One region of the Lysinibacillus sp. NPDC097162 genome, then DNA from elsewhere that is predicted to be linked to it. Evidence: riboswitches for the same ligand, from Rfam matches in the RefSeq annotation. Region 1 holds a riboswitch; the other holds the start of a gene.
The links. A riboswitch is a leader RNA that binds a small molecule or an ion and turns the genes downstream of it on or off. The one in region 1 is predicted to bind cyclic di-AMP.
Positions count from the first base shown of each region.

Region 2: another riboswitch for cyclic di-AMP. It lies ahead of ACIQXW_RS14360 (APC family permease); the one in region 1 lies ahead of ACIQXW_RS02145 (MFS transporter).

Region 1 covers NZ_JBIWDT010000001.1:442,090-464,032, reverse strand. The annotation lists gene fur (ferric iron uptake transcriptional regulator) at 1-3, opposite strand, end outside; gene ACIQXW_RS02185 (hypothetical protein) at 103-615, opposite strand; gene ACIQXW_RS02180 (NUDIX domain-containing protein) at 681-1,226, opposite strand; gene ACIQXW_RS02175 (aldo/keto reductase) at 1,303-2,202, shown strand; gene ACIQXW_RS02170 (VanZ family protein) at 2,199-2,663, shown strand; gene ACIQXW_RS02165 (YqkE family protein) at 2,802-3,071, opposite strand; gene ACIQXW_RS02160 (acetyl-CoA C-acetyltransferase) at 3,094-4,278, opposite strand; gene ACIQXW_RS02155 (alpha/beta hydrolase) at 4,538-5,509, shown strand; gene ACIQXW_RS02150 (S-ribosylhomocysteine lyase) at 5,577-6,047, opposite strand; cyclic di-AMP (ydaO/yuaA leader) riboswitch at 6,341-6,487, shown strand; gene ACIQXW_RS02145 (MFS transporter) at 6,723-7,991, shown strand; gene ACIQXW_RS02140 (M20 metallopeptidase family protein) at 8,006-9,178, shown strand; gene ACIQXW_RS02135 (NCS1 family transporter) at 9,378-10,787, opposite strand; gene ACIQXW_RS02130 (carbon-nitrogen hydrolase family protein) at 10,811-11,611, opposite strand; gene ACIQXW_RS02125 (cysteine hydrolase family protein) at 12,041-12,544, opposite strand; gene ACIQXW_RS02120 (DUF3953 domain-containing protein) at 12,674-12,892, shown strand; gene ACIQXW_RS02115 (PH domain-containing protein) at 12,979-13,419, opposite strand; gene ACIQXW_RS02110 (sigma-54 interaction domain-containing protein) at 13,524-15,218, opposite strand; gene ACIQXW_RS02105 (polysaccharide deacetylase family protein) at 15,368-16,246, shown strand; gene ACIQXW_RS02100 (hypothetical protein) at 16,258-16,587, shown strand; gene ACIQXW_RS02095 (CobW family GTP-binding protein) at 16,600-17,604, shown strand; gene ACIQXW_RS02090 (YneF family protein) at 17,934-18,152, opposite strand; gene sirA (sporulation inhibitor of replication protein SirA) at 18,253-18,678, opposite strand; gene ACIQXW_RS02080 (lmo0954 family membrane protein) at 18,908-19,261, shown strand; gene ACIQXW_RS02075 (PspA/IM30 family protein) at 19,278-19,916, shown strand; gene ACIQXW_RS02070 (alpha/beta fold hydrolase) at 20,015-21,142, shown strand; gene liaF (cell wall-active antibiotics response protein LiaF) at 21,193-21,873, shown strand; gene ACIQXW_RS02060 (sensor histidine kinase) at 21,870-21,943, shown strand, end outside.
Region 2 covers NZ_JBIWDT010000002.1:471,894-483,831, reverse strand. The annotation lists gene ACIQXW_RS14410 (response regulator transcription factor) at 224-916, shown strand; gene ACIQXW_RS14405 (sensor histidine kinase) at 921-1,856, shown strand; gene ACIQXW_RS14400 (ABC transporter ATP-binding protein) at 1,993-2,916, shown strand; gene ACIQXW_RS14395 (ABC transporter permease) at 2,909-3,598, shown strand; gene ACIQXW_RS14390 (purine-cytosine permease family protein) at 3,679-5,058, opposite strand; gene ACIQXW_RS14385 (class II histone deacetylase) at 5,111-6,229, opposite strand; gene ACIQXW_RS14380 (TetR/AcrR family transcriptional regulator) at 6,553-7,140, shown strand; gene ACIQXW_RS14375 (DMT family transporter) at 7,351-7,698, shown strand; gene ACIQXW_RS14370 (DMT family transporter) at 7,700-8,014, shown strand; gene ACIQXW_RS14365 (Nramp family divalent metal transporter) at 8,172-9,437, opposite strand; cyclic di-AMP (ydaO/yuaA leader) riboswitch at 9,801-9,947, shown strand; gene ACIQXW_RS14360 (APC family permease) at 10,128-11,938, shown strand, end outside.

The DNA of each region.
Region 1 (21,943 bases):
CATGTGACGCCCCCCTAAACTCATTTCATTATACCAAAGGAGTAAATCCTATTACAAGATAGTGAGTAGATTTCAAATGCATTTATGCTTTTAGCTGTTTCTTCACTTGAGTACATACGATATTACAATAAACTCAGCAACTATTATGATGAAAAAAGCGATAAAATTCAACAAAATTGTCCGTCCATTCATCTTTTTCCCGATTTTTCGCTTCGACCAGGCGGGTACAAGTAAATTACATAATACTAGCAACAATATACAATAGATAAGCTGAAATGGAAACCACCAAATCGTATATAGCCAAAACGCCTCAAGTTTTTGCAGTAAAAATACGGAGCTAAATCCAAAAAAAGTTGCGCGCATCGCGACTGTAACACGTACTAAAACTTTCAAGACACTATGTGTAGCAAGTAACAATACAATTCCGACTGAAGCGGCGACAGGTAGCACTAAACGAAAAATAGATTGCCTGTCCACATCTGCTAAACGAGGTTCTATAAATAAAATAAAAGGCTCTGCATTCGCCCCTCCAATAATATGAAAGCAGATGACGCCACAAACGAAGCTCACTGCAACAATTGATGCGTGATAAAATAGAGAAACCGTACGAGACATTAGCATGCTCCTTTTCTATCAAGGTTTGTACAGCTTATGCTCGTCCGCTTCTATTATGCTAAACTTTATTTATCTTGTTGCAATGCAAACCAAAGTACGGCAAACGCTGTCTTAGCGTCATATATACGCCCATCAGCGACCATCGCTTGTGCCTCTTCCAACGAAACTTCTAGTAATTCGACAAATTCATCTTCATCTAGTTCTGCGCTATTTTCAATCTGATATAAATCTGTTCCTACAAATAGATGAATCACTTCATCTGCAAAGCCTGGTGAAGTGGCAAACGCTTGTAAATACTCTAATTGATGTGCACCATAGCCTGTCTCTTCTTCTAGTTCTCGACGAGCAGTATAGATCGGTTCTTCACCTATTTCAAGTTTACCAGCAGGAATTTCTACAATAGAACGCTCAAGCGCTTTACGATATTGCTCAACCATAACGAGCTTGCCTTCGTTGGTAATGGCAATGATTGCTACCGCACCTGGATGCTTAATAATTTCACGCTTTGCCGACTTGCCATTTGGTAATGTGACATCATCGACCTGTAACTTAACGATTTTTCCATCATAAATTGATGTCGTTTGTGTCGTTTTTTCTTCAAACTTTTTCATTGCCCATAACCTCGCTTGTTCTTCAGATATGTTCATTGTACCATTACAAGTAGAGAAATCGAAGGAGGGCATTCGTATGAAAAAAAGACAGCTCGGCTCAAGTAATTTATTTATTTCAGAAATCAGCTTAGGAGGTATGTCTCTTTCGACAAACAAAAATAATGCAGCAGCCATTATCGATATGGCACTAGATGCTGGCATTAATTACATTGACACAGCAGATTTATATGATTTTGGTGCCAACGAACAAATTATTGGTACCGTTTTGGGCAAACGTCGACAAGATATGATCGTCGCAACTAAAGTAGGCAATCGTTGGTCACAAGGTGTGGACGGCTGGCATTGGGATGCCTCCCCTACATATATTAAAGAGGCCGTGCATCAAAGCCTGAAAAGACTAGGTACAGATTACATTGATGTCTATCAACTTCATGGTGGTACGATAGAGGACGATTGGGATGGCATTATTGATACATTTGAAAACTTGAAAAAAGACGGTGTAATTCGAGAATATGGCATTTCCTCGATTCGACCTAATGTACTAAAACGTTTTTTACCAGCTAGCTCTGCAAAAAGTGTCATGATGCAATATAGTGCGTTAGATCGTCGCCCCGAAGAATGGCTAGATTTTATTGCCAGTGAAGGTGCTTCGGTAGTAACACGCGGCACCGTTGCAAAGGGCTTATTAACAAATACTTGGAAAGAGCGCTTGCAACGTGTTAACGGTTATCAAACCTATACACTAGATGAATTAACCATGACATTAACAGACTTAGCAAAACACTATGAAGATTTACATGCATTAGGGCTTGCCTTTAATTTGAAGGAACCTATTATTGCTTCAACTGTGATTGGTGCTAGTTCACAGGAACAACTTGCCCAAACACTTACAGCCTACGAAAAAGTCAATTCCATTACTAACTTTGACGTAGCTAACACACTAACAAAAGCAGAACAATACGCAGACCACCGATGAAAAAATGGCTAATTTTACTGCTCCTTTTAGTTATTCTCGCCATTTCCTCTAGCATGAGCTACGAACAACAGTCTATTATTCCTGAGCTTGAGGAACTTTTGGTCAATAAACCTTTTGAAGCACAACTGTCAGTATTAAAAATTCCATATTGGGATACAGTCGTGTCTGTTGAGGAGCGGGGCTACTTTGAATTTGTAGAATTTCTAATTCGAAAGTTTACGCATTTTATAGGTTTTGGATGTATTGCACTCGGAGTCTACTTTGCATGGGGAAAACGGCGTTTTGGCGCGGGCGTCGCCATTGCCCTTACGGCAGTGATTGCGATGCTAGATGAATTCCGCCAAAGCTTTACACCTGGACGAACAATGAACGGGCAAGATGTTTTAGTAGATACAGCTGGTGCTATTGTTTTTATTAGCATCGCCTTAGCCGTGAAGAAAATACGGATGTTTAGAAAATAAATATTTATCGTATATAAGCAAGGGATTTCTATCGGCGATTCTCACGAGTCTACCGGCGATTCCAGGCACTCTATCGGCGATTAACAAAAAAAACAGTGAATCTCTCATACGAGATTCACTGTTTTTACTAATCTAAGACTAAAACTTAGAGCCTTTATCACCGTACTCGTTTAATAATTCTTCAAACGATTTGTTTTTCTCACGCTGCTTGCGCTCAAAGGCTAGCTGTGCTTGACGCTCTTCCTCTGCCGCCTGCTCTTTCGCTGATAAATCTTGTTTTGCAGCTTTTAACTTCGCTAACACATCGCCACCAAGCTGGTCGGCTAATGTCACAGCTTCTTGCTTTGGTAAACTAGCTGTGAAACTATCATCTACACGCTGCTGTTGTTGTTTTCGTTTTTTTCCCATTACTTTCACCTTCTTACTAACATTAAGGGCGTTGAACAACTGTTGCTACACCTTGTCCACCACCGATACATAATGTGGCAAGGCCCGTTTTTGCATCACGCTTCTCCATCTCATGTAGAAGTGTGACTAAAATTCGCGCCCCGCTTGCACCAATTGGGTGACCAAGAGCAATTGCTCCCCCGTTTACATTTAGTTTATCATGATTGAAGCTTAGTTCGCGATCTACAGCAATTGATTGTGCCGCAAACGCTTCATTCGCTTCAATTAAATCTACATCTACTAAAGATACATTCGCCTTTGCTAACGCTTTTTTCACCGCAGTTACTGGACCAGTCCCCATAATTGACGGATCTACGCCAGAGCTCGCATTTGCTGAAATTTGTGCCATTGGCTTAATCCCTAACTCTAACGCCTTCGCTTTTGACATCACGACAACTGCTGCTGCACCATCGTTAATACCAGAAGCGTTCGCTGCAGTTACTGAGCCGTCCTTTTTAAATGCAGGGCGCAGCTTTGATAAGGATTCCGCTGTAACACCTGCACGTGGAAACTCATCTTGATTAAAAATAATTGCATCGCCTTTTCGTTGAGGAATTTCCACAGCAACGATTTCATCATTAAATTTACCAGCAGCAATAGCCGCTTCTGCACGTTGTTGTGAACGTGCTGCGAAAGTATCTTGCTCCTCACGTGTAATTTCATACGCATCACATAAATTTTCTGCAGTAATGCCCATATGATAATCATTAAATGCACACCATAAACCATCATGAATCATCGTATCCACGACTTTTTGATCTCCCATGCGGAAGCCTTCACGTGCATTTTTTAATACATACGGTGCTTGGCTCATATTTTCAAAGCCACCAGCTACAATGATGTCAGCATCGCCTGCTACAATTGCCTGTGCTGCTAAATGCACTGCTTTTAAGCCTGAGCCACATACTTTATTAATTGTTAAAGCAGGCACTGTATTTGGTAATCCCGCTGCAATCGATGCTTGACGAGCCGGATTTTGTCCTAGTCCAGCCGATAAAACATTCCCCATGATGACTTCATCGACTTGCTCACCTGCTACGCCTGCGCGCGCTAATGCTTCTTTAATAACGATACTTCCAAGAGTTGTTGCCGGCACATCCTTTAATGTTCCTTGGAATGAACCGATTGCAGTACGCACGGCACTAACAATCACTACCTCGTTTGTCATAATCATTCTCCCCTTTTCCCCGTTCAAAAATCAACACTGCATGCATATGCTACTAGCAGATAACTATATTTTAACAAATATTTTGACGATTTTCGATAACGGAAATAATCGCAGTATTTCAAAGGTTGTTGTAAAATGTTGTCGTGTTTTAAACAAATATAGTTGGGAACATTACAATTAAGAAACATGCATTTACCTTATGATAACTTAGGGACGAATGCCTAGACATACAAAGAAACAAGTCGTGGAGGTATTGAAGATGAAAAAGAAAATGCTTTTATTTTCAGGTATTACAACGACGCTCGCCGCTGCTGCAACGGGGCTGTTCGGCTTTGCGCTTTCTAATAAATTAATGTACATTCAGCAAAAAGACCCCGATTTTATTCGTGAACGCGAAACAACTGCCAAACGTTTTGACGAAGCTTGGTACAATAAAAATTTTAAATGCGAATTAAATATTGACTCTCCTAATGGCTACTCCATTCGCGGCATTATGTTCCAACCACTACAAACAAATAATACGATGATTATTTGCCATGGGGTTACAGAAAATAAAATCAACTCGGTCAAATATGCACGTCTTTTCGAACGACTAGGGTACAATGCCGTTATTTTTGACCATCGAAGACATGGGGAGTCAGGCGGCAAAACAACAAGCTATGGCTATTATGAAAAAAATGACTTAGATGCTGTTGTAAAAACCGTGAAAGCGATGATTGGTGACAATGCCATCCTCGGTATTCATGGAGAATCAATGGGTGCAGCTACAATGCTGTTGTATGCGGGAACGGTTGAAGATGGTGCCGATTTTTATATTGCTGATTGTGCCTTTTCAGATTTTTCAATGCTGCTTAAACAAATTGCAAAGACTGAATTTAAATATGGTTCTATCATTCCAATCCGTTTCGCTGATTTCTTTATACGACTACGTGATGGTTATTCATTTAAAAGTGTAACGCCCTCTGAAGCTGTCACACACATTGAAAAGCCAGTTCTCTTTATCCATAGTATTCCCGATACATTTATTCCAGCTTCCATGTCACTCGATTTATATAATAAAAAGACTGGACCGAAAAAGTTAAAACTTTTTGATAAAGGTGCACACGCTCAGTCCTTTAATGAAAATATGGCTGAATATGAAGATCTGATACATGACTTTTTAGAAAGTTTTATTTATCAAAAAATAAATCACGATTCTTCCTCATCCAATGTCATTCCTTTTCATCGTTAAATGAAAAACCTTGCAAGCAAAATGTCCATCTGACTTAAAGGACATTTTACAATTGCAAGGTTTTTTATTATTCTGCAAAAACGATATGCCATTCATCACGTTTTGCTAAAAATTCTTTTGCAAGTGCCTGTGCACCTTCAAGACTATGACTTGCTGCCCAGCCACATTGCACTTCATTACAAGCTGGTACTGCTGTTGCATTCGTGACATCTGTAAATGTTTTTTCTAGTATCGTTAGCAATTCATCATAATCATTATGATTAATCAACGATACATAAAAGCCTGTTTGACAACCCATTGGACTGAAATCGACAATATGGTCGGAATAATTGCGAATAATATCAGCCGATAAATGCTCTAAAGAATGGAGTGCTGGCATTTCCATATGCTCCTTATTAGGCTGTTTTAAGCGAATATCGTATTTATAGACTTCATCGCCACTTTTTCCTACTTTTACACCTGCTAAACGAACATAAGGTGCTTTAACTTTCGTATGGTCTAAATCAAAACTTTCCACATTTGTTTTTTCACGTTCCATTGCTAACAGCTCCTTTTCTTACAATACTAACTATTATAACCGGTTTTCTATGAAATGTGTAAATTTTTAAAATAGAATGATAATTTAACTGTATCCTACACAAATTTTTAAAATAATAACAGTCTAAATCTTTCCCCTTTTGAAAAAATATTTTCGCACTTTTTATTCCTGTTATGCTGATACCCTAATTAATAAAGGTTTTATCAAGTAAAAAAATTTTTCTTCTCATTTGTCAAAAAAATTTTCTGTATTTACTAACTTTTCTTGAAATAGTAGTATCATAGCAGTTTCAACTTTCTAGATCGCTGAAACCAATGGATGCGGGGGAACCAAATTTTTTGGATGAACATTCAATCCAAGGGGTGAATCCTTGTTAAGGTAGGGCTACTCAAAGGCCCGAATCCGTCAGCTAACCTCGTAAGCGTTAAATGAGAAGGAAGATGGAGCTTGTACTATTTGAAAATGATGTATCTACAAGTCTTAGGGCTTTAAACATACTTATGATCAATACAACCTCCAAAACTCCCCATCATTACTTTTTATTGAATTAGAAAGCGTGATGAAACGATCGTGGGTAACACCATTTATTATGTTAGAGATATTTGAAAACGGATTCAACACCACTTATCTCCATCGTATTGCCCTGATTATTAAGTGAAAACGGAGGAAACCAATATGACTACTCAACAAGGAAAAAAAGGCATCTTTTATGGATGGTGGATTGTAGTGGCATGCGTCATGATTATGACATTTTTGTATGCACCAATTATTAATTTAGTGTCACTTTATACTGTCCCTGTAACAGAAGATTTGGGAATTGGAAGAACTGAATTTATGACGTATTATACGATTATGGCTTTAGTATCAATGATTTTCTGTCCAATTGCAGGAAAAGTGATGAGGAAAATGGACATTCGTCTTTACTTGACGATATTTACAACACTAGGCACCATTTCATATGTAGGATTTTCATTTGCAACGACTGCGATGCACTTTTATTTATTCGCAGTGCTAATGGGGGCTTCATTAGCAGGAGCTGCTCTTATTCCTGCACCAGTATTAATAACAAATTGGTTTAACGAAAAGCGTGGATTATGTTTAGGGATCGCACTAGCAGGTAGTGGTCTTGGCGGTGTCATCCTTAGCCCTGTCCTAAACTGGCTTATTACAGATTATGGTTGGAGAAGTGCTTACCTCATTACGGGCATTTCAATGTTTGTGTTAATCGTACCTATGGCATTATTTGTTATTCGACTTAAACCTGCAGATAAAGGTCTTGTTCCGCTAGGTGAAATAAAAAATATAACGACTTCTTCACAAACAGTAGAAGGGCTTTCACAAAGGGAGGCATTTAGATCCGTATCATTTTGGGCACTTTGTGCGGCAATTGTTGTCGGTGGTATTGTCGTGAATGGTATGATCATTAACCTAGCACCTTATTTAAAGGATATTGGTGGCACACCTCAACACGCTGCAATATTGCTTTCTTTAGGTTCAGCAATGGTCATCGTCGGAAAGTTATTAGTCGGTCGCTTATACGATAAATTAGGTACCATCACAACATTACTTATTATTTGTGGCTCTGGTTTAGTAAGCTTTTTATTTTTGATGAGAGGCGACCTATTAATACCTGGTATCCTGTATACGATATTTACTGGATTTGGTGCGACGGCCGTTACAGTTACACCTGCTTACTTAACTTCATCACTATTTGGGGAAAAAGAATATAGCGCAAAATTCGGGATTGTCTCATTATTTTCATCACTAGGCGCTGCACTAACACCAATTGTTTCTGGCGCAATTTATAATATAAATCATTCCTATGGATTACTGTTAAATGTCTTAATTGTACTTTCAATCGTGTTATTTGGATTGTTTGTCATTGCCATTAAAACAAAACCTAAATTTAATACAACTTCAGATATGGAATATTCATTAGACTAGAGAGGTGTATTCATATGACTAAACATGAAACATTAATATTGGCGGAAAATTTTCAAGAAGAATTCATTCATCATCGCAGACATTTACACCAACATCCTGAAATTGGATTTGAACTACCGAATACAGTCGCATACGTTGAAAAAACATTACTTTCCATGGGCCTAACACCTCAAAAAGTAGGACAAGCAGGGCTAGTTGTAACGATTGGTAATGGCAATGGGAAAACAATTTTACTAAGAGGCGATATGGACGCATTACCAATGGAAGAAAACACGGATTTACCGTTTAAATCAACAAATGGATTTGCACATACTTGCGGCCATGACATCCATACGACGTTCATGCTCGGCGCAGCAAAGCTTTTAAAAGAGAAAGAAAAAGATATTCATGGTACTGTCAAAATTATGTTCCAGCCCGCCGAGGAAATGGGTCTTGGCGCAAAGGATATGATAGAAAATGGCTTACTCGAAAATCCAAAAGTTGATGCTGCCCTTGCCCTCCATGTCACTCCAGATTTAGAAGTAGGGAAATTTGGTTACAAACCTGGCATCGCCGCTTCATCATTAGATGGCTTCTTCCTAAAAGTGCAAGGCAAAGGCGGGCACAGTTCTGAGTCTCAAAATGCCATTGATCCTTTAATGATTGTCAATGCGATATACAATCAAATGAATACATTAGTCAGCAAAGAAATTGATCCTAAAGAAAGAGCCGTTCTCGTTATTGGTAAAATGGGTGGCGGCACAGTAGCAAATATAATTCCAGATACAGCACATTTAGAGGCTACACTACGCTCTTTCAAACCAGAAGTTAGGGATCATCTATTTAATAGAGTTCAAGAAATTATAAATGCGACAGTGAAAATGATACGTGGAACATATGAATTAAAGACTATCTCTACCCCATCACTTTATAATAATGAAACACTGTGCAAACAAGTCGTACCTTTTGTGAAAGAAATTTTAGGGGAAGACAATTTACAAATTGACGCTGAACCATTAGCAGGCACCGAAGATTTCTCTTACATTAGCCAACAAGTGCCAACAATGTTTATGTGGGCTGGCTCCAACGGATTAGGTGACAACAACTACCCACTACACAACCCAAATATTATGTTAGACGAAGGTGTTATTCCATTAGGGGTAGCGGTCGTTGTGCATAGTGCTATTAGTTGGTTAAATCAGGCTTAGCCTTTCTAAAGTCCAGAAGGTAGAAGAACTCTAAAATTTGAGTTCTTCTACCTTCTTTTTTCTTGTTCCTATTAAAGCTTATATCATCTACTGACATTTAGCCTCTACAACAAATTTACCGGTATCAATATCCTCTTAGCAAAGCATGCGCTCTATTGTTTCATCTTTCATAATAACGAACGCTACCTTTTCTTCAGCTCTATACAGGAATTTTCCAATCTCGGTTCACAGAAGTTCCTAAATATTCATCTGAGTAATTTGAAACTACTTCTTTTTGCGGGAATTTATTCAAATACCATCGTTTCATTAGTATATAGTAAATGAAAACAGATATAGGGAAACCTACGAAATACATGTAATCTATGAACACTATAGCAAGTACACTACTAATGAGCCACGCTAGCATACCTGCCAAGTTTACCCCACGATTGTATGTAAATTGCCCCTCCTGCCTATATAAATCTGTCACATGTAAACGACGCTTACGAATTATGTAGTAATCACAAATGATTACACCCGCTAATGCTGACATTGTTGCACCATAATATCCTAAGAAAACAAATAATTTATCTAAAACTAACCATGGTTGAAAAACTGTACCAATAATTCCTGCCAAAATAATGCCCCATGCATAAGATAAATTAAATTTAGCTCCTGCATTTACAAATGTTAAAGATGCGGGTATTAGATTTGCGGCAGAATTGGTTGACCATTGTGCTAAGACAACTAGTAATAAAATGATTACCATAATCCAACCAGTTGCAAGCTGTTGCACTACTTCAATAGGATTCCAGTTGCCAGTAGCTAAAAAACTTACTGCTCCAATTATACCGATAAATGTTTGGACGGTTGGCAAGGCTAACAAATGAGGGATGTAACTATTTGTATTTCTCCGGAACCAATTGCGCTCATTTCTTGGTGCTTTCACATAACGCGTTAGATTTGGTATATCCACTGCAAGTAAAGACCAGAAGCCCATATTAGCAGCCATAATAAGCAACCATGTTGTTTCAGCTGAACTGCCCTCATACGTAAAAATATTTATCCCTTCTACTGTAGCTATACTTGAAATCTTCACAAAAATCCAAATTGAAATCAAAATAATGGAAGGTGCTGCAATAACGGCAAATCGATCGATTGCCTTAATACCAAAGGCGGTATTTGCTATTTGAACACCCGCAAACACAACATACCATACAAACCAAAAATCAAATCCCGTTAAATTTGCCACAATATAGTTAATGGCCGTTGCGCCAAGATATGTTTGAATACCGAACCAAATACAAGCGACTATACCTCTTATTAACGATGGAATATGCACACCTACAGTGCCAAAAGGTGCTCTTAAATAAGCTGCAAACGATAAACCATGCTCAATACCAATATCTCCGGTTAAACTCGCGACAATCGCTATTAGTACATTGGCAACAAAAATTGCGCCCGCTAATTGCCAAAGCGTCATCGACTCAATACCATTTGCTCCAATTTGGAATGTTGCAATAATGACCGCCATTCCGACCCAAATATTAAAAAAACCTAGACCTGTAATAATGCGATGCCTTCTTAAAGTGGGCACGATATCCTTGGTAATTAATGTGTTGCGTTTCATAATTCTCCCCCCTGATTAAAACTTTATTCGCTTGGATGAAAAACGGCTTTATTTAAATCTCTTAAATAAGGTACTTCTCTTCGTTGTTGAATGACTCGTTGTAAATTGATTGTTGCTACAATGCATTCATCCTCCTGTACAGCTTCGGCTAGGACATTGCCTTGTGGATCAATAATTCTACTTTTCCCACCAAAATGTGTCGACTGTTTTTCACTTCCTGAACGATTGGCCGCAATAACAAAACAACCATTTTCGATAGCCCTTGCTCTACTCGCTATGTCCCACACGTAGTAACGCTTTTCGCCAAATGCTGAAGGGTATACGAGAATATTAGCTCCTTGTAATGTTAAAATTCTGGCTCCCTCTGGAAATCCAATTTCATAGCAAATTTGTAAACCTATTTTCAAATCATCTTTATGGATAACTGACAGTGCATCTCCTCTATTAAATCTAATATTTTCTTGATCCCAAAGATGTGTTTTTCGATATTTGCCCAATATGCCATTTTTCGCTATGACGAAAGCGGTATCAAAAATTGTACCTTCGATTTCCCCTCGTTCTAAAATACAGCCGATCATTGTAACATCGTGTTGAGTCGCAATACGCTGTAAATAGTCGGTCGTTTCCCCTGGAATCGTCTCAGCATATTGCCAATCTTGTTCTTCAACCCGATAACCCGTATTAAATAATTCAGGTAATACAATGAGTGTTGCCTGTTGTTCAAGCGCTTGTTCAATTAACATTTGCGCCTTTTGTAAATTGCCAGCTTTATTGCATAATTCACAATTCATTTGTACAGCTGCTACTACATGTTTCAAAGTCATCACTCCCCATGCTTTAGTAAATTAATGACTGCCTATATCCACTACATACAATAGTCCTCCTTTCCTTTACAATTTTTCTTAGCAAAAATCGTGCCAACTTTTCAAGGTTTAAAATATTGTTAGAAACCCACTTATATTGCCAATTTTTTAAAGGGAAAAATGAAAACTTTGTAGCAAAGTTATGCGTTTCGGCATAGTAGCAATGCAATTTAGTGTTTATACTAGTAGAATTTCTTGAATCGCCGGTATAACTCGTGTTATCGCCGATAAAATCATATAAATAGCTGGTAAAACTCGTGTTATCGCCGATAGAATAACGTGTATCCTGCACTGTGCGGAAAGTGACTGACATAAGAGAGACCATCAGAACAACAAAAAAGTGTTAGATTGGTTGCAGTCAATCTAACACTTTTCCCCTAACTATAAAATTCATTCTATAAATTTCAAAAATCTATTACTCCATATATTTTCATAAAAATCAATTGTCTCTTGCGCTGACATAAATGGGTTATGGATGGTAGAAGTCGCTTTACGTACCATAAAGTTTTCATATCCCAAGCCATGGGCGAATTTAATCGTTGCATCCATACAGTATTCTGTTTGAGCGCCGCAAAATTCAATTCGCTGCACAGCTAATTCGTCTAAAATTGTTTTTAAGCTTGTTTCGTAAAAAGAATTTGCATGTTCTTTTCTAACCAAGTAATCTTGCTTTTGCACATCTAGATCGACATGAATCGCCCAAAGCTCCTCTTCTGGTACGAGTTCTTCATCACAATGTTGAACAAAAATAATTGGTTTTTGGTGTTCTCGATATAAAGCGATTCGATTATTTACTTTTGTGAGTAAATTTTGTAGATCAAATAAATGTTCGTTACTGAAACACACGCCATTTTGTAAATCGATAACGATTAAAACATCTGCACTAGTCTTCATTATCTTGCCTCCTCTATTTATACAAAAATTCTATCATTTGAAAACGGTATAAAGATATAGCATGACATTCAATTAGTTATGCTACATTATAATATACATCAGTTAATTTTAATCAGAGGAGGTATTTACTTGAAATTCATTAAAATTAGCCTTACATGTCTTATCGTTTTCATATTTGTGTATAGCCTCATTAAAAATGATTTTTTATATAGTCCAATATCCTCGCTATTACTCGGCTGCTTATTAGCAATTGTAGGATTAGAACAATTTAAAAAAAGACGCAATTGGGGTTATTTATTTTCAGCAGTATCTTTGCTAGTAATCGTAGTAAGTATTTACTCATTTTAACCCCAAATACTAGTCATTTATTATTTCATAAAAAAAGAGAAAATACCTTGCTCGACGTAACGCAAGAGGTATTTTCTCTATATTTTTTACTCGAAGCTTTGTATCTGCATATTAGGACAGCGTTTTCTTAATTCTGCAATGAACTCCGTTTTATTGTCTGGTGAAATCTTTATACTACTAAAGCTTGTAGATTCCACACATAATTCGAGTCCTTGATCTGTTGGTGAAATTTTATATCCAGTGAATTCATCTGTTGTCGGAGAAACCTTTGTTATATTTTGATAAGGGATTCGACGTTTGAATGGTCCACCTTTAATACATAAATACTCTTTATAGAAAACATATTGTATCGAAGTGCCATACCACCAAACAAAACCTCCAGCAACAAGAAAGAGAACAGCAATCAGCAGTAAAATTGCAAACGGTAATTGTTTATACAAAGGAAGCAATGGGATTGAACCCATAATGACAACGACTAAAAATATACCGGTTAACAAAAACATGTTTACCTTCGTGCGAAAAACCATTCGTCCATCACCCTTTCTTATATACTTACATTATAAGCAACAATCCATAAAATTGTAATTATTTTCAAAGATGCACTTTGTAATCGAGTTTGAATTACGCTTTTTTATCGAATATTATATTTAGCAATTTTTCTACTAATTGTTGATTGATTCACTTCTAATAATTTTGCCATTTCCACAGTTGTTTTACATGTTTCAAATGCCATCTGCAATAATTCTTTTTCTGCAAATTCTACACACTCTTTTAAGGGCATAATTTCTTTTACGAGTACAGACTTGCTCTTCTTAGTTTCATTCAGTGCAATTGCGAGTGTTTCGCTTGTCAAATCATCTGAGTCGCTCATAACATAACTTCGTTCAACTACATTTTGTAATTCTCTAATATTACCAGGCCACTCATACTCGGTTAACTTTTCGGTAAAGGTTGAATTGAATGTTTTGGATGTATGGTATTTGTTATTTAATGTAGTTAAAAAATGCGTCGCTAAAGAAAGTATATCTTCCTTGCGTTCACGTAACGGGGGTAAATGAATTGGAATAACATTTAAACGGTAATATAAATCTTGTCTAAACTTTCCTATATCAACCGCTTCAGCAAGATCTCGATGTGTCGCTGCTATAAACCGCACATTGATATGGATTGCTTTAGTACTACCAATACGTTGTAGCGTTCTTTCTTGTATTACTCTAAGTAATTTTATTTGAAGTGAAAGAGGCATATCCCCAATTTCATCTAATAACAAAGTGCCGTGATTAGCAAGCTCTAGTAACCCTTTTTTCCCCTCTCTATTTGCTCCAGTAAATGCACCTTTTTCATAGCCAAATAACTCAGATTCTAATAAGTTTTCGGGTATAGCACTACAATTGATTTTAATAAAAGGCTTATTTTTCCGATAGCTCATTTCATGAATAAAATTGGCAAAAACCTCTTTGCCAACACCGGTTTCTCCTAAAATTAAGACGGTCGAATCTACTGCTGCTACACGTTTTGCAAGTTTAACTGCTGCCTCTAGTTTTTTACTTTTATAAACGAGCGAACTCGAAGGTGCCTTCCTATCGTTTTGTAATTTTGACAATTCACGTTGATATTCATTTATTAAACATTTCAACTGTTGTATTTCTTGTTGTAGGTTACTAATATCTGTAATATCCCTCGAAGCATTTACAACCCTTATTATTTCTCCCTGCTTATTTTTTATAGGGGTCCCTACTACTAATAACCTTTTGTTGTTTTTAGTTGATTGGACCGTTGATATTTTCTTTTTATTTTCTAAAACTAGTCTTGTTATTGAAGGTTGGTATACCCCTTCCTTTTCCAAATCTAAAACATTTTTCCCAACAAGCTGTTCTTCACTTACACCCCATATATGCTTGCATGCTGCACTAACTCTTAATGTATTTCCTTTGTGATCGGATACATACAGAACGTCATAAGAAGATTCAAATATCGCTTTTAAATCTTCACTTTCTTCCTTATACCGTTCATAATCTTGTTGCAATGGCCATGACGAATTAATAGAAACTAATATGTAGTTTTTGTCTTTCTCACTTATTCTAGAGAAGAAAAATTGATATGCTTTGTCACCGCAACAAAAACTTTTCATTAATGGAATGTCAGTGGCAAAAGCTTTTTTCAATAGCGGTGCTAATTTTCGATGATTAATAATTTCACGGTTAAGTTGAATGGCTTTTTGTGCTTTGGTATTTAGCATTTTAATAGAAAAATTTTCATCGTAAATAATTGATGCTAATGGTAGCTTTTCGATTGTTTCAGAAGAAATTTTAGTATTTCCAAGCATAGTACCTCTCCATTCTTTAATTTTTTCAGCATTATAACATAAGCTTTATGCAATTGTGCATATTTTCTAAATTATTTAAAAAATTTATTACAAGAATCGTTTTTTTCGCTAGACTAATGATAAAAAATCATTAAAGGGATGGATGATAGATGCAACGAGAGATTTTAGTAGCATATGGTATTGACGTTGATGCAGTAGCAGGTTGGCTTGGGTCTTACGGAGGCGAAGATTCACCTGATGATATTTCACGTGGTTTATTTGCAGGTGAAGTTGGAACTCCTAGACTTTTAGATTTATTCGACAAACATAATATTAAAACAACTTGGTTTATTCCTGGTCATTCGATTGAAACGTTCCCAATTGAAATGAAAGATGTTTTTAAACGAGGTCATGAAATTGGCGCACACGGATATTCTCATGAAAATCCTATTGCGATGACACCGAAACAAGAAGAACAGGTTTTGCTCAAATCGATTCAATTGATTGAAGATTTAACGGGCAAAAAACCGACTGGCTATGTTGCACCTTGGTGGGAGTTTTCCAATGTAACGAATGAATTATTAATTAAACATGGTATTAAATACGATCACAGTTTAATGCATAATGATTTTACACCTTACTATGTACGTGTCGGGGATAAATGGACAAAAATTGATTATAGCAAGCAAGCTGAAGAATGGATGAAGCCTTTAGAAAGGGGCGAAGAAACCGATTTAATTGAAATTCCAGCAAACTGGTATTTAGATGATTTACCTCCAATGATGTTTATTAAAAAATCTCCAAATAGTCATGGTTTTGTTAATCCTCGCGATATCGAACAAATGTGGAAAGATCAATTCGATTGGGTTTACGAAAATATGGATTATGCTGTATTTACGATGACAATCCATCCAGATGTCAGTGGTCGTCCTCAAGTATTACAAATGCATCATCGCCTTATAAAGTATATTAACTCCCATGAACATATTCGGTGGGTAACATTTAATGAAATTGCCAACGATTTCGCAAAACGTTATCCACGCACATAAGGGGGCATCCTATGTGTATTTTTTGTGGTGATTTCATTGCGAACGTACATTGGACAGAGTTTAAAGAAGATGCTACATCTGAAATTATTGTTGGTGACTTACAACGTTCTAGACAGCAATCGAGAATTGAGCGCGTTCAATTCATCAACAAAATTTTAGTTTTATATCAATTAAAACTTACTGAATGGAATGGCAGTAAATTTATTCTTAGCGATTTAAAAGGGAATACATCAATCATCCATGATTTAGGGACTTTATGGGCTGAAGTAGAAAAGCTTAACGGCTACGCTATTGATCCACTGAGCGCGGACGTAATGGAAAAAATAACGATAGCGAATTGAGTGAAAAAGTATATGCCATCTAGAAAAAAAGCGATTACGATTTTAACTGGTAGCTTAGGTAGCGGTAAAACAACACTGCTTCAAAGCTTATTAACGCATCATCAACTAACTGAAAACATTGCGATTATAGTCAATGAGTTTGGCAAAATCGGCTTAGATCATCATTTACTAAGACAAGCAGAAGAAAAAACGACCTTACTACAAGGCGGTTGTATTTGTTGCCATGCGCGTGAAGATTTAGAGGAAGAACTAAAAAACTTGTTATTTAGTTCTGAACAGGGTGAAATTGATTTTGATCGTATTATTATCGAAACAACTGGCTTAGCTGACCCCGCTCCGATTTTATTTACCATCATGACAAATCCCCTTTTACAACATCGTTTTGTTGTTGATGGGATAATAACAACCGTCGATGCTAAAAATGGCGCTATGCAAATAAAAAATCATGAAGAAACAGTCAAGCAAATCTCGGCAGCTGATATCGTTGCGCTAACGAAAGTAGATATAGTAACGACAGAAGAACTTGATTTGATTTGTGCAGAAATAATACGAATTAACCCAACATGTAAAATTTTTCATGTTGAAAATGGCAATGTGGACCCATCTATTTTAAATGTTGAAAGGAAACTTTATAACAATCGTCTACCTAGCAACTATCAGCTACCTCCTCACAACAATACATCGCATATTCATTCAATTTCTTTTGCATTTTTGCAACCGTTAAATTGGAATAGTTTCGGTGTATGGCTTAGCTTATTACTATATGCAAAAGGAGAAAACATACTGCGCGTCAAAGGAATGCTCGATGTCGGTGAAGCAGGGCCGATCATCTTAAATGGTGTACAGCATATTATTCACCCTCCTATCCATTTAAGTGAATGGCCAGAAAATACAAAGGTTTCACATATTGTCTTTATTATGAAAGATATCCCACCTACGTTATTACACCAATCATTATTCTCCTTTCAAACATTTCTTGGTACGGAAATCAATTTACTGCATGTTCATTGCATTTAGGAAACATTGTCGAAAGCTTAATATGAATACGTGCTTAGATGAATCCATTCTTTCCTCGCATCTAAGCACGTTTTTTTATGCATTACTTTAAAAGACCTTCCCTCTATATTCAATTGTTTCATCCATAAACTATCATTTAACATCCATATTTGCCCTCTATTTCCTATCTCTAATTTCTTCTAAAATTTCGATTACTCGATTGTTTTGTTTTTCAATATTTATCAAACTTCGGTAAACCGCTACTGCTTATGAATGCACATGTGCAGAGTAATTTTAACAACGAAAAAAGCAACCGGTTTACAAAACCAGCTGCTCCTTAAAAACTCCAATTATTTCTGGAATTTATTCATTTGAGTCATCATTTGGCGTACTTGCTTTTCAGACGGCGTACGACCCATTTGTGCCATCATCATTCGAATCATTTGTTCGTTAATTGGTGGGTTTTCTTTTAAATATTTCATCATAGCTTGACGTGCAAAATAGAAACCAAGTGCTGCGCCAGCTGCTAATGCGATAATTACAATAATAATCCAGCCCCATGTAGGCATACAACCAACCTCCTCCACTACAATATACCGAGAAAAAAACTCTCCACGCTCCATTATACACCAAATACTAGCGTGTTACTATATATTATAGTGAAAATTCCTAGTGCATTGTATACTTCATCGGCTTTAACCAACCACACTCATTATCTTGTTTATTAAAGGCAATAAAACGCTCACTCATTTTTGCTAGCATTTGAAATAAATCCAAATCAAGCATTCGCGATCCTTCACAATAGACACAGATTTTACGATCTACTAAATAAATCGCCATCTTTCCTTTTATCGGATGTTCTAAAAATAAAGCATTCCGCGCTCTTTCTAAATGAGCATATTTGGAATCTAGCTGTGCTTCTAGCATTGCAGCAATTTCATCGAAGCGGACAGTTTCACATATATACGCGAGTTCTTTTAAGGATTTCTCATTGGCATCTTCACAGCCCTGCATCATTTCTAATAACTTACGCTCTCTACCGAAAATAAACGTTAAATGCTCTTCTTTTATTTTATATATGGAATAGGTTCTCACCAGAAATCCCCCTTCGCTCAGTTTCTTTAACGTAAGTATAGCTGATTGGAACATGTTAATTTGTCAAACGAAGGAGGGAACCATCTTCTATTTTTGTCGAAAAGCTTCTAGTTTCAGCTTATAAAATAATGCTCAGCCTCAAGACCTAGATGAAAATCCATTTCCAGTCCGTTTTAGATGATCTTTCAAACAGGTAACATAAAGGTACAAACGAAAGGAGCTAAAACAAATGAAAAAATTTCTTTTATTAACTGGAGGTATTATTGCAGCATGTGTCGCACTTGCATTAATTGGCCCAATTACAGGTTTATTATTTTCAGGTGTACTCGTTGCACTAGGCATGCACTTCTACATTGGCAGTAAATCGACATTTGCAAAAATCATTTGGTTTACAGTTGGTCTAATTGGTGTGCTTTCAGCTGTTTCTAATATTCCAGCAATGATTGGTCTTGCAGCAATCGCCATTATTTATGTTATCTACAAAAAATGGAATGGCATAGACGTTAAAATCCCAACAGTGGAAGCGAAAGAAGAAGATCCATTTACAAACTTTGAAAAAGAATGGTCAAATTTAACAAAATAAAAGGAGCGAATTAAAAATGAACTTATTCCAACGTTTTAGATACACAATTGAGGCTGATTTACATCAAGTATTTGATAAAAAGGAACAAAAAAATCCTATCGCCATGTTAAATCAATATATTCGTGAAGCAGAGAAGCAAACAGAACAAACAGGCAAATTATTAGAACGTCAAGGCAAGCTAAAAGAAAAAATGGAACTTGAGCTAAAACAAAATGCCGAATTACTAGCTAAACGTGAAGCGCAACTTCAATTAGCATTAGGTAGTGGCGAACAAGACTTAATCGATTTCGCTTCTGACGAAGTAGCAGCTTATACAACTCGCAATCATACGTTGCAATCAAGTATTGAAGCGAGCACGCAAGAATACTTTGAGCTAGAGCGTAAATTTGAAACAATGAAGCACAAAATTAAAGATATGAAAGTTCGTCAATTACAGTTAATGGGGAAAGAAAATGTCACACGTGCACACCATCAAATGGACGGCATGCTTGCCAACAACAACAAGGCGAATTTCGAGGATTTAGAATCTTATATCGATAAGCTTGCTTACCGTATCGACAAAGATCACGAAGTAACAACTTTTGAGGCACGCCTTGCAGCGCTTGAAAAAAATACAGCCGAAGCTACTTCACCTCTACTCATTGAAAAGAAATAACATGTTATAATGGAAAGAAATAAGGGATGCCTCAATTATTGAAGCATCCCATTTCTTTGAGTATAGGGGGAATAAAAAGAGATAAAGGATAATGATCAATGAAAAATAATAAAAGAAGGAAACGGTTTAATCTATTGATTACTATATGTATTTTTGCTTTTCTTATACTTATGTTTCTAACAATCCTATTATTTAGTTATCGTTTTATCGCACAACAACACATTCAACAAAAAAGTAGTGATCTAATCGCCAATGGTGGCATTAGTGAGCTTAAAGAATTAAATGTAAATGGAGACAAACAGTTTCTATTAATAGAAGGTAAAGATAAGAACAAACCATTTTGTTTATTTTTACATGGTGGACCAGGCTCGCCGTTCCCATATGGCGTAAGCGCTCGAACATTGTTTCCGGAAATAACCGATCATTGTGTTGCTGTGTATTATGATCAAAGGGGTTCAGGTAAAAGTTATACTAAAGATTTATCTATTTCTACAATGAACCTTAGTCAATTCACAGATGATGCGAATGTTATCGTTGATTATATTAGAGAAACTTATCATCAAGAAAAAATATTTGTCATTGGTCAATCTTTTGGTACAGTGATTGGAACTCAATTAGTAGCCAACTATCCAGAGAAAATTCATGCCTATATGGGCATAGCTCAATTAACGAGTAGTAGTAAAGGGCAAGAACTTGGTTATAATTGGTTAAAGGGTGAAGCTATTGCTAATGATGATAAGAAGACACTCCAAGTATTAGAGACTTTAGGAGAAGGACCGTATTTTGCAGAAGATGAAGATCGATTTAGCGATCTTATCAATCAATATAAAGGCATGAATTATTATGATAATACAATAAAAAAAGTGAATGTCGTTGATTTAATAAAAGGGGCGATTACTTCCCCTGATTACTCACTACAGGATTTATATAAATCATTTATTTCAGGTCCACAATTTAGCCTTATCAAAAGCACCGAACTAAAAAAAGAAATCATTAAGACAGATTTTTTTGAGTCTGTAAAGCGTATCGATGTCCCTGTATATTTTATTCAAGGTAAATACGATAAACAGACTAATTATGAATTAGCACAACAATACTATGAATTTATAGATGCACCAAACGGTAAACAATTTATCACATTAGAGCACTCTGCCCATTATCCGAATGCACTTGATGCTGCTATAATACCAAACGCCATCAAAACGATGGTAGAAGCTCATTACTAGGAATCTGACATTCCTCAGAAATAAATTTAGTAGAAAGAAGGGTGACCCTCTTGCAAAACTTTACAACAAATAAACTTACATTTTGGGTACTATGCTTCTTTTTACTCGTTTTTGTAGAGCTCACAATTTTCAATAATGGTGGCGCTTTTTGTTTAATAATTGGAGCTGTAATACTCTATTTAAGCTTTTCGAAAAACATACGATTTTTAAAATGGACTGGAATTTTCTTTATCGCCATCTCCCTCTTTACAATGTGGAGTTTGCGCCTATTTATCGTTATTTTGCTCTTATACATGCTCTATCAATACTTACAACGAGAAAATGAACCGAAAATCGTTACATTAGAATTCGAAAAGCTTCCAGCAAATAAAAATGAACTATTTGGGACAATACCTGCACCTGTAGATGCCTATAAATGGCAAGATGTACAAATCCAACGTCTTGCTGGTGACATTACGATCGATACAACCCAAACGATTTTACCTGCTGGCCCAAGTCTAGTTACAATACGACAAGGAATTGGCAAAGTGCAAATATATGTTCCTTATGAAATTCCATTTCGATTACACTACACGACGTTATTTGGTGAATTCACATGTCTACAAGGCGGTCCACAGCGGCTCCTGAATGAAAGTATTGTGTTCTCAGATGGTAACCATGAAGATGCAAAGCGTACCCTCGTTATACACGTTGCTACATGGCTAGGAGATTTGGAGGTGCTACGTAAATGATTGCATTTCTTTCAAGAGTATTTACTTTATTTTTCATATTAATTGGTGCAGCATTCGGCCTTCTCTTTGC
Region 2 (11,938 bases), on a different contig from region 1:
GTCCTATTAGTTTATAGGGCAGCTTTTATTTATTTGCCGTTGATTTCCGTTGTGTGCGGCGCTGGAGTGTGATTTTAGTTTGGCAAATTGTTTGAGAATTGTTTGAGTGCCTGTCACTTTAAAAAAAACATATGGTAAGCTATATAGAGACAGGATAAAAATGTAAAACTGTTTAAGTAGATGGGAATTAAAGATAATGCTTTATTGAGAAGAGGTGCCTAACATGCAAAAACATATATTACTTGTTGAAGACGATGAGGACATCCGAGAAATGGTCGACAAGTTTTTAACAATGGAGGGCTTTGCCGTTACATCCGTTACAAATGGTGAAGAAGCAGTGCAAATTTGTTTAAGTAAAACGTTTGATTTAGTTATTTTGGATATTATGATGCCTAAACTAGATGGATTAGAAGTGTTAAAAATAATTCGAGAAAAAGAAGCGCTACCTATTATTATGATGTCAGCAAAAGACAGTGATGTAGATAAAGCATTAGGTCTTGGATTAGGAGCGGATGATTATATTGCAAAGCCATTTTCAATGTTGGAATTTTCAGCGCGTGTGAAAGCTGCAATACGAAGGGCTACACAATATTCAAGCTCGATGGAGGAAACGAAGGGGACATTGACTATCGGTAACTTGGTAATTGATGTCGTTAATTTCTCAGTTGAAAAAGACCAACAACAGGTGAAACTAACTTCAAAGGAATTTGCGATTTTAAAGCTATTTATCACAAATCGTAATCGCGTATTTACTAAACAGCAAATCTATCAACTCATTTGGAATGATGAATATTATGGTGATGAAAATATTATTAATGTGCATATAAGGAGATTGCGAGAAAAAATTGAAGATGACCCTTCCAACCCAAAGTATATTAAAACACTTTGGGGAATTGGCTATAAATTAGAGGGCTAGGCGTATGATACTATTTCTATCTACCGTTATTCTTTTTCTCATAGCAATCATTCTTTTGCAGCTGAAAAGAAAACGTGAGCAAAACGTTACGCTCAAATATATGCACACCAAACTACAAGCTATTATAAACGAACAATCAAACGAGAAAATTTTAGTTGCTACTTCGAATCAAGAACTACAGCAACTGCTTACTACTATAAATGCATTACTGAATGATACGCACAAAATATTAGCCAAACATCGAAAAACGGAAAGTTCAATGAAAAAGATGCTTGCCAATATTTCGCATGATTTAAAAACGCCGTTAACAGTTGTGCTAGGCTATACAGAAATGTTGCAGCTACAACATTCGCTAAAAGATGCAGAACAAAATCGCTTACTTTCAGGAATCCATTTAAAAACGGAGGAAGTATTGAAGCTTATTCATACATTTTTTGATTTGGCAAAAATTGAAGCGGGCGATACAGAATACCCAATAACAAAAGTAAACGTAAGTGAAATATGCCGCAAAAATATTTTGTCATTTTACGATATGGTGATGTCGGTAGGCCTTCATATAGACATTAACATACCTGAAACACCGATTTATGCTCTAGGCAACGAGGATGCGTTAGAAAGAGTGTTAAACAATTTAATCGCCAATGCGATTGCTTACGGGGCTGAAGGTCGTGTAATTGGGCTAACAGTAAGAAATGACGCTACCGATGTTTATATTGATGTCTGGGATTGTGGGAAAGGTATTGATGAATATCATATAGACAGCGTATTTGAAAGGATGTTTACGCTTGAAGACTCAAGAAATAAATCATTTCAAGGTAGTGGGCTAGGTCTAACGATAACAAAGCGACTTGTAGAAATAATGAATGGTACAATCCAACTGAAAAGCATCCCTTATGAAAAGACGGTTTTTACGATTTCATTAAAAAGAATGATGTACTAATCTAGCCCTGCCTGTAGAGCTAAAAATGCTCTAGAGGCTTTTCTTCTTCTCTTAAGGAATTTGTAAGAATCAAGTAATAAAATAGAGAGTTTTACTTCTTATAATAAAGAAAGCCACAAATGAGGGAGAGGTTTAAATGGCGTATATTGTAAAAACAAATCAGCTTACAAAAGTTTATGATGGAAACGAAGTGGTTTCTACAGTCGATATGCATGTTAAGAGAGGAGAGATATATGGTTTTTTGGGTCCAAATGGAGCGGGGAAAACAACGATTATGAAAATGTTAACTAATCTGGCCAAACCGACAAGTGGGGAAATTGAAATCTTCGGTGAAAAATTAACGGATCGGTCGTACGAAGTGCTAAAAAGAATGGGCACAATCATTGAATATCCCATTTTCTATGAAAAGTTAACAGCACAAGAAAACCTTGAATTACATTGCGAATATATGGGTTATTACGATAAAAACGAAATCGGCCATGTTCTCGATTTAGTAAAGCTAACGAATGTGGATGGCAAAAGAGTAAGGGATTTTTCGTTAGGAATGAAACAACGTTTAGGTATTGCACGTGCGATAATGACTAAACCAGAGTTGCTAATTTTAGATGAACCGATTAATGGTCTTGATCCAGTTGGTATAAGAGAGCTAAGAGAATTATTCAAGATGTTAAGTAAAGAATATGGCATTACGATTATTGTTTCCAGTCATATTTTAGCTGAAATTGAGCAAATGGCTGATACAATTGGGGTCATTAATAATGGCAGGTTAATTGCTGAAGTTTCGATGGAGCATGTAAGGCATAGCCAAACAGATTTTATTGAACTAATTGTCAGTGAGGGAAAAAAGGCTGCCTTTATTTTAGATAGTCAATTACGCATCACCAATTTTAAATGCATTGATGAGCGCTGTATTCGAATATACGATATGTCTGTTTCACAAAAAATACTATCCAAAACGTTAATAGAACATGATATTGAAATTGAAGAGATTAGTAGGAAAACAAGTTCTTTAGAGGATTATTTCTTGAAATTAATCAATGGAGGTGGCATCCATGCTTAATTTAATGCGTTTAGAAATGAAAAAAAACCATTTAGGCTCGTATGTGACAGCTGCTATTATTGCCAATGTCGCTATATTAGGTTTTATGTTTATGATTTTAGTTATTTCAAAAATAGAAGGCGACGCTGGTTTAGAAAACTATCCTATCGCTTTAACAGTCATTGATTCTTTTGTAAGATGTGTATTTATTATTTTCGCGGCTACATTAATTGCAAAACTTATTATTGGCGAATATAAAAATAAAACAATAATAACTGCATTTATGTATCCTATAAATAGAAAAAAACTAATCGCAGCAAAGCTTGCCATTGTTATTTTATTTACATTTAGCGCAATTATCCTTTCAAATATATTTATTACAGTAATTTTTCTTATGATTAGCGAGAACTTTCAATTAATCCCAGATACTTTGACAAACGCAATGATTATGCAGCGCATTCCTTCAGTAGTAATGAATGCTGTAGCGGCATCCAGTATGGCCCTTATTCCATTGTATTTTGGTATGAAAAAATACTCCGTGCCAACAACAATACTGTCATCTCTTTTAATCGTGATGGTTGTTTCTTCAAATACGGGCACTTTTTCATTGAATGATATTATCGTAATCCCAATAACATTAGCGATTATAGGTATAGTTATTGCCTATTTAGCAATTCGCAACATCGAAAAGGTAGATGTTTAATAACATAAGTAAAGCCCCTGTATGAAAATACCATACAGGGGCTTTAAAAAGGCCTGGGGAAGCCTGACGAACCTTATTTATTAATTATTCTCAGGTACATTAGACGTTGCATAGACGTCTACAGAAAGTTTGGCAGGTGCCGTTAATTTAGCAAAGCTAATATACAATAGGAATGAAACCGCACCACCAACAATCCATGCAATATCTAATCCATCTAGCATTTTTGCAATAGGTCCCACATATAACTCCGTATTAATAAATGGAATTTGAATAAAGATGGTTAACAAGTAAATAATCATTGTTGGTATATTAATTTTCCCGAAAATGCCATCCTTTTTGTTGAACTCATCTGGAGGATAATGGACTCTCTTTAAAATATAAAAATCAGTTAATGTAATCATACTCCACGGAATGATAAAGAATAATATAAATCCTAAGTATAATTGGAAATTAGCCATAAAATTGCTAGAGCTCCAAGTGGCAATAAGGGCAATAATGACACCAATTGCAATGGAAGTAATTGTGCGCAGTCTAGCAGATGTTTTAAACATTAAAAAGTTACTCGCAATCGATAAAATAATAATACCTGCTCCATAAATATTTAAGGAGTTAATAACAAGGACACCAAGAGATAACAGTAATGCAATGATGAAACCTAATGAGCCCATATCTTTAATTTGTGCCATAACATTACCATTCACAACCATAGTGGCAATAGCAGCACCTAAAACCATCAACCAAACTGAACTTGCAAAGCTTCCAAGATAACTATAAGTAAATACCTTTTTAGATTGTGATGGATGGATAAATCTCGAATGGTCAGACACATACGGACCATACGTAATTTGCCATGTTACACAAATGGAAGTCATTAATAAAAACTGGCTGAAAGAAAAATTACCTGCATTTAAAAGATCCATTGAAACATTCGCTAAAATCATAATAGATAAAATAATAAATACCACTGTAAAGCCAATTGTATAGATTTTCATCGACTTTTGAAGTAAGCCTTGTCCAAAAATAGCTAGAAGCACCATTGGAATAAGACTTACGATAACCGTTACATTCATATTAAGGCCGAGTGTTTCCTGCATGCCTTGTCCGACTAACACGGTATTGGTTGCGCCGTAGCCTAAATACATGATCAGAATGATTAACATAGGCAAGATAGCCCCGAAGTAGCCGAATTGTGCTCTACTTTGTACTACTTGTGGTAAACCTGCTTTAGGGCCAGTAGCAGAATGGAGTGCCATAATTGCAGCTCCAATGGCGTGTCCTAATAGGATAGCAACGAGTGACCACCAAAAATTTAACCCTAATACGATAGCTAGAGATCCTGTTACAAGTGTTGTAGAAACTGTACTTGCGGCAAACCATGTGAAAAATAGCTCTTTGGCAGTGCCATTACGCTGTTCTAAAGGAATATGTTCATAACTAATTTCCTCGATAGAATTGCTCATAGATACCCTCCCTCTTATTAATTATTTTCAATATAATAATAGTGTTTTAAATTTAAACAGTTACTTTTAAAGATGGCCAGTAAGCCGATTGAATTGAAATGACTTCATTAATTGCTTTCTTTTCTACTTCGTTTACAAAGTCAGGATACCCTTGGGAATCTTGGAATGGATCTTCTACATCGCTTTTCACACCACATAATTCTTCAATAATGCGCAATGTACAAAATGGAACATAAGCATTACTGTAACCACCTTCATGACAAAAGACGATTTTTCCATCTGTATGCTTGTTTGCTAAGTTCATCATGATTTTCGTTAAATCTGCAAAGCCTTCAGCAGTCATGTTCATACGTCCAAGTGGATCGAACATACCTGGATCTTGTCCAGCAGAAATAATGATTAGCTCTGGTTTATAATCGTTCACGATTGGCTCCACAATAGACTTAAATGCTTCAATATAGCCTGCATTTCCTGTACCTGGAGGAAGCGGAATGTTCACGTTAAATCCTTTTCCGTCAGCCTCACCTACGTTCTCTGCATAACCTGTATTATTCGGGAAACTTAAATGCTGATGAACTGAGAAGAATAAAACACCATCAGTGTCATAGAATGCACTTTCTGTTCCATTACCATGGTGAACGTCCCAATCTAACACCATAACTCTTTCTAAATTGTATTTTTGCTTTGCGTATTTAGCAGCAATGGCAACGTTATTGAAAATACAGAAGCCGATGCCTTTTGCAGCTTCTGCATGATGGCCAGGTGGGCGAGTTAATGCATAAACATTATCGACTTCACCGTTCATCACAACATCCACAGCTTTTAAAGCGCCTCCAGTTGAAAGTAAAGCAATTTCATAAGATCCTCTACCAACAATGGCATGATCTCCAGCGTCTCCACCAGTTGTATCGCTTAAATGCTTAACTTTATCTACATATTCCTTTGTATGGAACATTTCAATTTCCTCACGCGTTGCAGAACGTGGCTCAATTTGTTCTAATTTTTTCATTAGGCCACAACGATTAAGTAAATTATTAATTCGTCTCTTTGTTGAAGGATGTTCGACAAACACATCTGTTTCTAAGTAACCACCCGAAGGTAAATATAATGTTCCGCTTCCGTTGTCGTGCCAGAAATAACTTTCGTCAAAAATATAACCTGTTTTCATCATCAATTCCGCCCCTTTGATTAAAAAATAATACCGATTTGCACCTTGTAACACCCCTTATCAAGGTGGAAAATGGTACTTACAGTTATGAAAATACTAGTTGAGGGAGATTTTTTCTTAAAATGAATTTCAGTCATCTTCCTTGGGATAAAATTTAAATGAATCTCGTTCATTTGTCAAACTAATTTTTAAAAATTATCAAAATTAAATAAATTTTTCAGTTCCATTATAGGAAATAATAATTTTTGGATAAAAGAAAGAGGTTGAAATCTATTTTTGTTTGGATTACAATTTTTAAAAATTCATGATTTTTTAGGGGGCGCATAATGGATAAGGAAAAACGTATCGTAACCTCTGCTATTCAATTGTTTAAAGAACAAGGTATCGACAAAATAAAAATAGCTGATATTGTAAAAAGGGCTGGTATTGCACAAGGAACTTTTTATTTGTACTTCCCTTCAAAAATGTCACTTATGCCCGCTATTGCAAAAGTAATGGTCGACAATATGTTTGAAGCAATACAAAAAAACGTGGATGATCAAGCGCCACTAATTGAAAAATTTAATCAATTAGTAGATACAATATTTATGATGACGAGAGAGCATAAGGAACTTGTAGCAATTATTTATGCTGGATTGTCGGCCTCTGATTATTTGAAAGACTGGGTAAATGCGTATACACCTTACTATAATTGGCTAAGAAATGAGCTGGACAGCGCAAAGTCAAAGGGTGAAATTTTAATAGCAGTTGATTCTTACGCAACGTCAAAGATGGTGTTTGGATTAATCGAGTCTGCTGCTGAACGTGCATACTTATTTGATTCCAAAGATGAAGAGCTTATCAATGAGGATAAAAAAGATTTATTAGAATTTATTTTTAATGCGTTAGTCTTAAACAAGGCTGTTACAAAATAAGCGTACAGAGATAAAATATGTTACAGTGAATTTTTGATATATAGTTGGAAATCCATAAACGGTCTTGTTTATAGTAATACGTTGCTATAAACAAGAAAAATATGTGTTCAAAATCCGAATTTAAAAGCGGATTTTTACTAAATTTTCTTGTAGGTTCTTTTATGCAGTAAAAATGAATGAAGTTCAGTCATTATTAACGGAGGGTTTTTTATGGGAAAAGCTTGGTTGTATGTTGGGTTAACTAGTTTTTTTGAATTAATATGGATTTATGGTTTCAATGTAGCTTCTCATTGGTGGGAATGGCTATTGATCGTTATATTTATAGGGCTTGATTTGCACTTTTTATCAAAGGCATGTGAGAAATTACCAACTGGAACAGTGTACGCAATATTTGCAGCAATTGGCACAATGGGGACGACCTTAATGGATATTTTAATTTTTAATCAAGTAGTCAGTATTGGTAAGCTTCTCTTTATTTTTATATTGATTGTAGGAGTTATTGGCTTAAAAGTCTCTGATACCGTTGAAGAGAATAAACGTACAAAAGAGGTGATATAGTATGGGATGGCTTTTTGTTTTTTTAGCTGCAGCGAGTGAACTTGTATCTGTCATTGGTCTGAAAAAATATAGCACGAAAAAGGGATTTATCAGCATGCTGCTCTATGTAGGGGGATTTGCTGCGTCACTTAGCTTTTTATATAAATCATTTGAATTTTTACAAACGAGTACGGCTTATGCAGTATGGATAGGTATTGGTACGGCAGGGGCAGTCTTAATCAATATGATGTTTTTTGGTGAGTCAAAAAGTAAAGGCCGCTTAGCAAGTGTATGCTGTATCATCATCGGAGTCGTAGGGTTAAAGGCACTTTCTTAAAATACAATAGGCATGCTGTCCCTCTCAACAGCAGTCCGCGCAGGAAATGCTTTTATGTGGCAATAGTGAAAATTTAGCAGAGAGCAACGGCATAAAAAAGTGTTAGATTGATCGCAATCAATCTAACACTTTTTCTCATTTATCCTAGTATCATTATTTAAGCTAAAAGCGTTTCCCATAATAAGTAGATATTTAACGCAACTACTATTACAACGACAAGCCAACCAAGAATTGTTGTGATACGGTGATTGACCAGGCTACCCATTATGTCCTTTTTACTTGTAAACATCACAAGTGGGATAAGCGCAAATGCAATACCGAATGATAAAATTACTTGACTTAACACAAGTGCATAGGTTGCATTGACACCTGCTGCAATAATAGCTAAAGGTGGAATCATTGTAATCGCTCTACGTAAATATAGAGGGATTTTTCGTTGGATGAAGCCTTGCATAACAACGTCGCCTGCTAATGTCCCAACAGAAGAGCTTGCAAGCCCGGCAATGAGTAATCCAAGTCCAAAAGACACAGCCGCCATAGGTCCAAGAGCTTCTCGTAAACCGTTATAGGCGATATCTAAATCTTCGACTACTAAGCCTTGCGTATGGAACACTGCTGCTGCAATGATTAGCATACTCATGTTAATCGCACCAGCAATAATCATTGCAATTACAATATCGATAAACTCAAATCGGAAAATACGTCGTTTTTCGTTGTCATTACGACCAACCACACGATTTTGTGTTAAGGAAGAATGTAAATAGATTGCGTGTGGCATCACAGTAGCTCCTAATATACCTGTTGCAAGTAAGAGTGAATCGACACCATCAAATTGTGGTGTCAGCATTCCTAATGTCACTTCGCCCCAATCCGGTTGGGCTAAAAATGTTTGGAACGCAAATGCTAGCACAACAATTAGCACCATACCCGAAATGCCCGCTTCAAAAGCTCTAAAGCCTCTACGCTGTAGCTCTAAAATTGCAAAAGAACCAATTGCAGTAATAAGTGCGGCAGGTAGCATCGGAATATCAAATAATAAATATAGACCGAGGGCAGCACCGATAAATTCAGCGAGGTCGGTTGCAATGATTACAAGTTCAGCCTGTATCCATAAAAATATAGAAGTTTTTTCAGAAAAATTCTCCCTTGCTACTTCTGGCAAGTTTTTTCCGGTAGCAATACCGAGTTTTGCTGATAAAGATTGAATCAGTACAGCCATTAAATTTGAAAAGGCAATCACCCAAAGTAGTAAATAACCATACTGCGAGCCAGCGGTAATATTTGTAGCAAAGTTGCCGGGATCTATATAGGCAACAGCTGCAATAAATGCCGGACCTAGAAAGGGTAAAATTCGTCGCCAGCCTTTTATGTCTCCATCTAAAACAGCTTGGGCTGCCGGTTTTGTAATTTGTTTATAGGCCATCTTGTTCCCTCGTTTCAAAAAGTATCGTAAATGAAATAAAGTTTCCTATGGGAAAATAATAATACTACTATTCTATAGCTAGAATTAAAAAATGTGAAGAAGTTTGCTCATAAATTTTTTATAAATTTTGAAAATCGCTGATAAAATGAGCTGAATCGCCCGTGAACCAGTGAAAATCGCCAGTAAAGCCAGCCAAATCGCCAGTAAACCGGTAAGAATCGCCGATAAACCACGCCGAATCGCCGATAAACAGCTGATAAAAGCTTGTCTCTGAGAATAAGAAAAAATTTACGAAAACCGGGCAATATCTTCTTTACTTTTTTAATTTACAGGCGTAATATGACATCATTATAAAAGTTTCAAATTTCTAAATCGCTGAAGCAATTAAACGCGGGGGACCCAATTTTAGTGGATTGTTTAAACAATTCTTGGGGTGAATCTCTTTTTAAAGAGTAGGGCTACTCAGGCCCGAATCCGACAGCTAACCTCGTAAGCGTTAAGAGCAGAAAAGTTGGAGCTTGTCAGACGTTAGAGCGTCTACAAGTCGTATTTAGTGATGACTTGTAGGCGTTTTTTTTGATGGCATTCCGTACGAAAAAGCCCCAGTAGATATAAAGAGACCGATTATGCGAAAGGTGTAATCGATTTAGAAATGCGAAACACACTCTATGAATCTAGAAGGTGTTAAGGATGAAGTCCTCATTCAAACGTTATGTTATCGGTAAACCATTGAAATCCGATGCATTAGGGGAACAAAAGCTTAGTAAAACAAAGGCGCTGGCCATATTATCTTCTGATGCATTGTCATCAGTTGCATACGGTCCAGAGCAAATTTTAATTGTGCTCATGACTGTCAGTACGGTTGCCTTTTGGTATTCGTTACCGATTGCGGCAGGGGTAGTGGTGCTACTTGTGGCACTCACTTTATCGTATCGACAAGTTATTTTCGCATATCCACATGGTGGTGGGGCATATGTCGTGTCCCGCGAAAATTTAGGTGTGAATGCAGGTCTTGTAGCGGGTGGGTCATTACTCGTTGATTATATTTTAACTGTCGCTGTAAGTGTATCAGCAGGGACAGATGCTATTACTTCAGCATTCCCAAGTTTGCATGCTTATAACGTTCCGATTGCTGTGTTTTTTGTTATTTGCTTAACGATTTTAAATTTACGTGGGGTTACGGAATCAGCGTCTATTTTAGCGTACCCTGTTTATTTATTCGTCGTTGTGATGTTATTGCTCATTGGCATAGGAATCTATAATGTAGCAACAGGGCAAGTGCCGGCTGATTTACATCCTAAAATTGGAACGCCAGTTGCGGGCATTAGTTTGTTTTTATTATTAAAGGCATTTGCCTCAGGAAGCTCGGCATTAACTGGTGTAGAGGCAATATCTAATGCAATTCCGAATTTCAAAAGTCCTGCACCCGTTAATGCAGCAAAAACGCTATTAGCGATGGGTAGTATTTTAGCAGTATTATTTATTGGCATTGTAAGCTTAGCTTATTTCTACGGAGTCGCTCCAAATGCACAAGCAACGGTTGTTTCGCAAATTGCCGAAGCGAGTGTGGGACGCAATGTATTTTATTATATTGTGCAAGGAACAACAGCAATGATTTTAGTGCTTGCTGCGAATACAGGCTATTCAGCATTTCCTTTACTGGCAGTCAACTTATCGAAAGACGGCTTTATTCCAAGAATATTTCAAATCCGTGGCGATCGACTTGGCTATTCAAATGGGATCATGATGCTCGGGCTAGCAGCTATTGTGCTTATTATTTTGTTTGATGGCACAACAGAGCATTTAATTCCACTCTATGCGGTAGGTGTATTTATTCCATTTACATTAGCGCAGTCTGGGATGATGCGTAAATGGTGGCGTGAAAAGCCTAATGGCTGGGTTATGAAATTTGTTATCAACACAATAGGGGCAGTCATTTCTTTTGTAGTGGCGATGATGTTTTTTGTCACAAAACTACCCCAAGTATGGCCGGTATTCATCTTTTTACCGCTTATTATTTGGATGTTTCATCGCATTAAGCATCACTACAATGCAGTCGGGGAACAACTACGACTAAATGGAGAAGCATTACCGAAAGTAGAGGGGAATGTCTTTGTCGTGCCGGTAGCGGGTATTACGAAAGTGGTGGAAAATTCACTGCACTATGCGCAATCTTTAAATGTTGATAAAATAATAGCCTTTTATGTAGCATTCGATCAGGCGGATGCAAAAGCCTTTGAAGAAAAGTGGAAAGCGTGGCAACCAGATGTGCGACTTGTCACTTATTATTCGCCATATCGTAGCATTACACAGCCTTTGAAAAAGTTTATTGATAAAGTGGAACACCAATATGCAAAATCGGACTACCAAGTAACAGTCGTTATTCCGCAGTTTTTACCGAAGAAAGGTTGGCAGCATATGCTACACAATCAATCTAGTCTATTAATTCGAACATCGCTGTTATTTCACAAAAATGTCGTCATTATGACTGTACCTTTCCA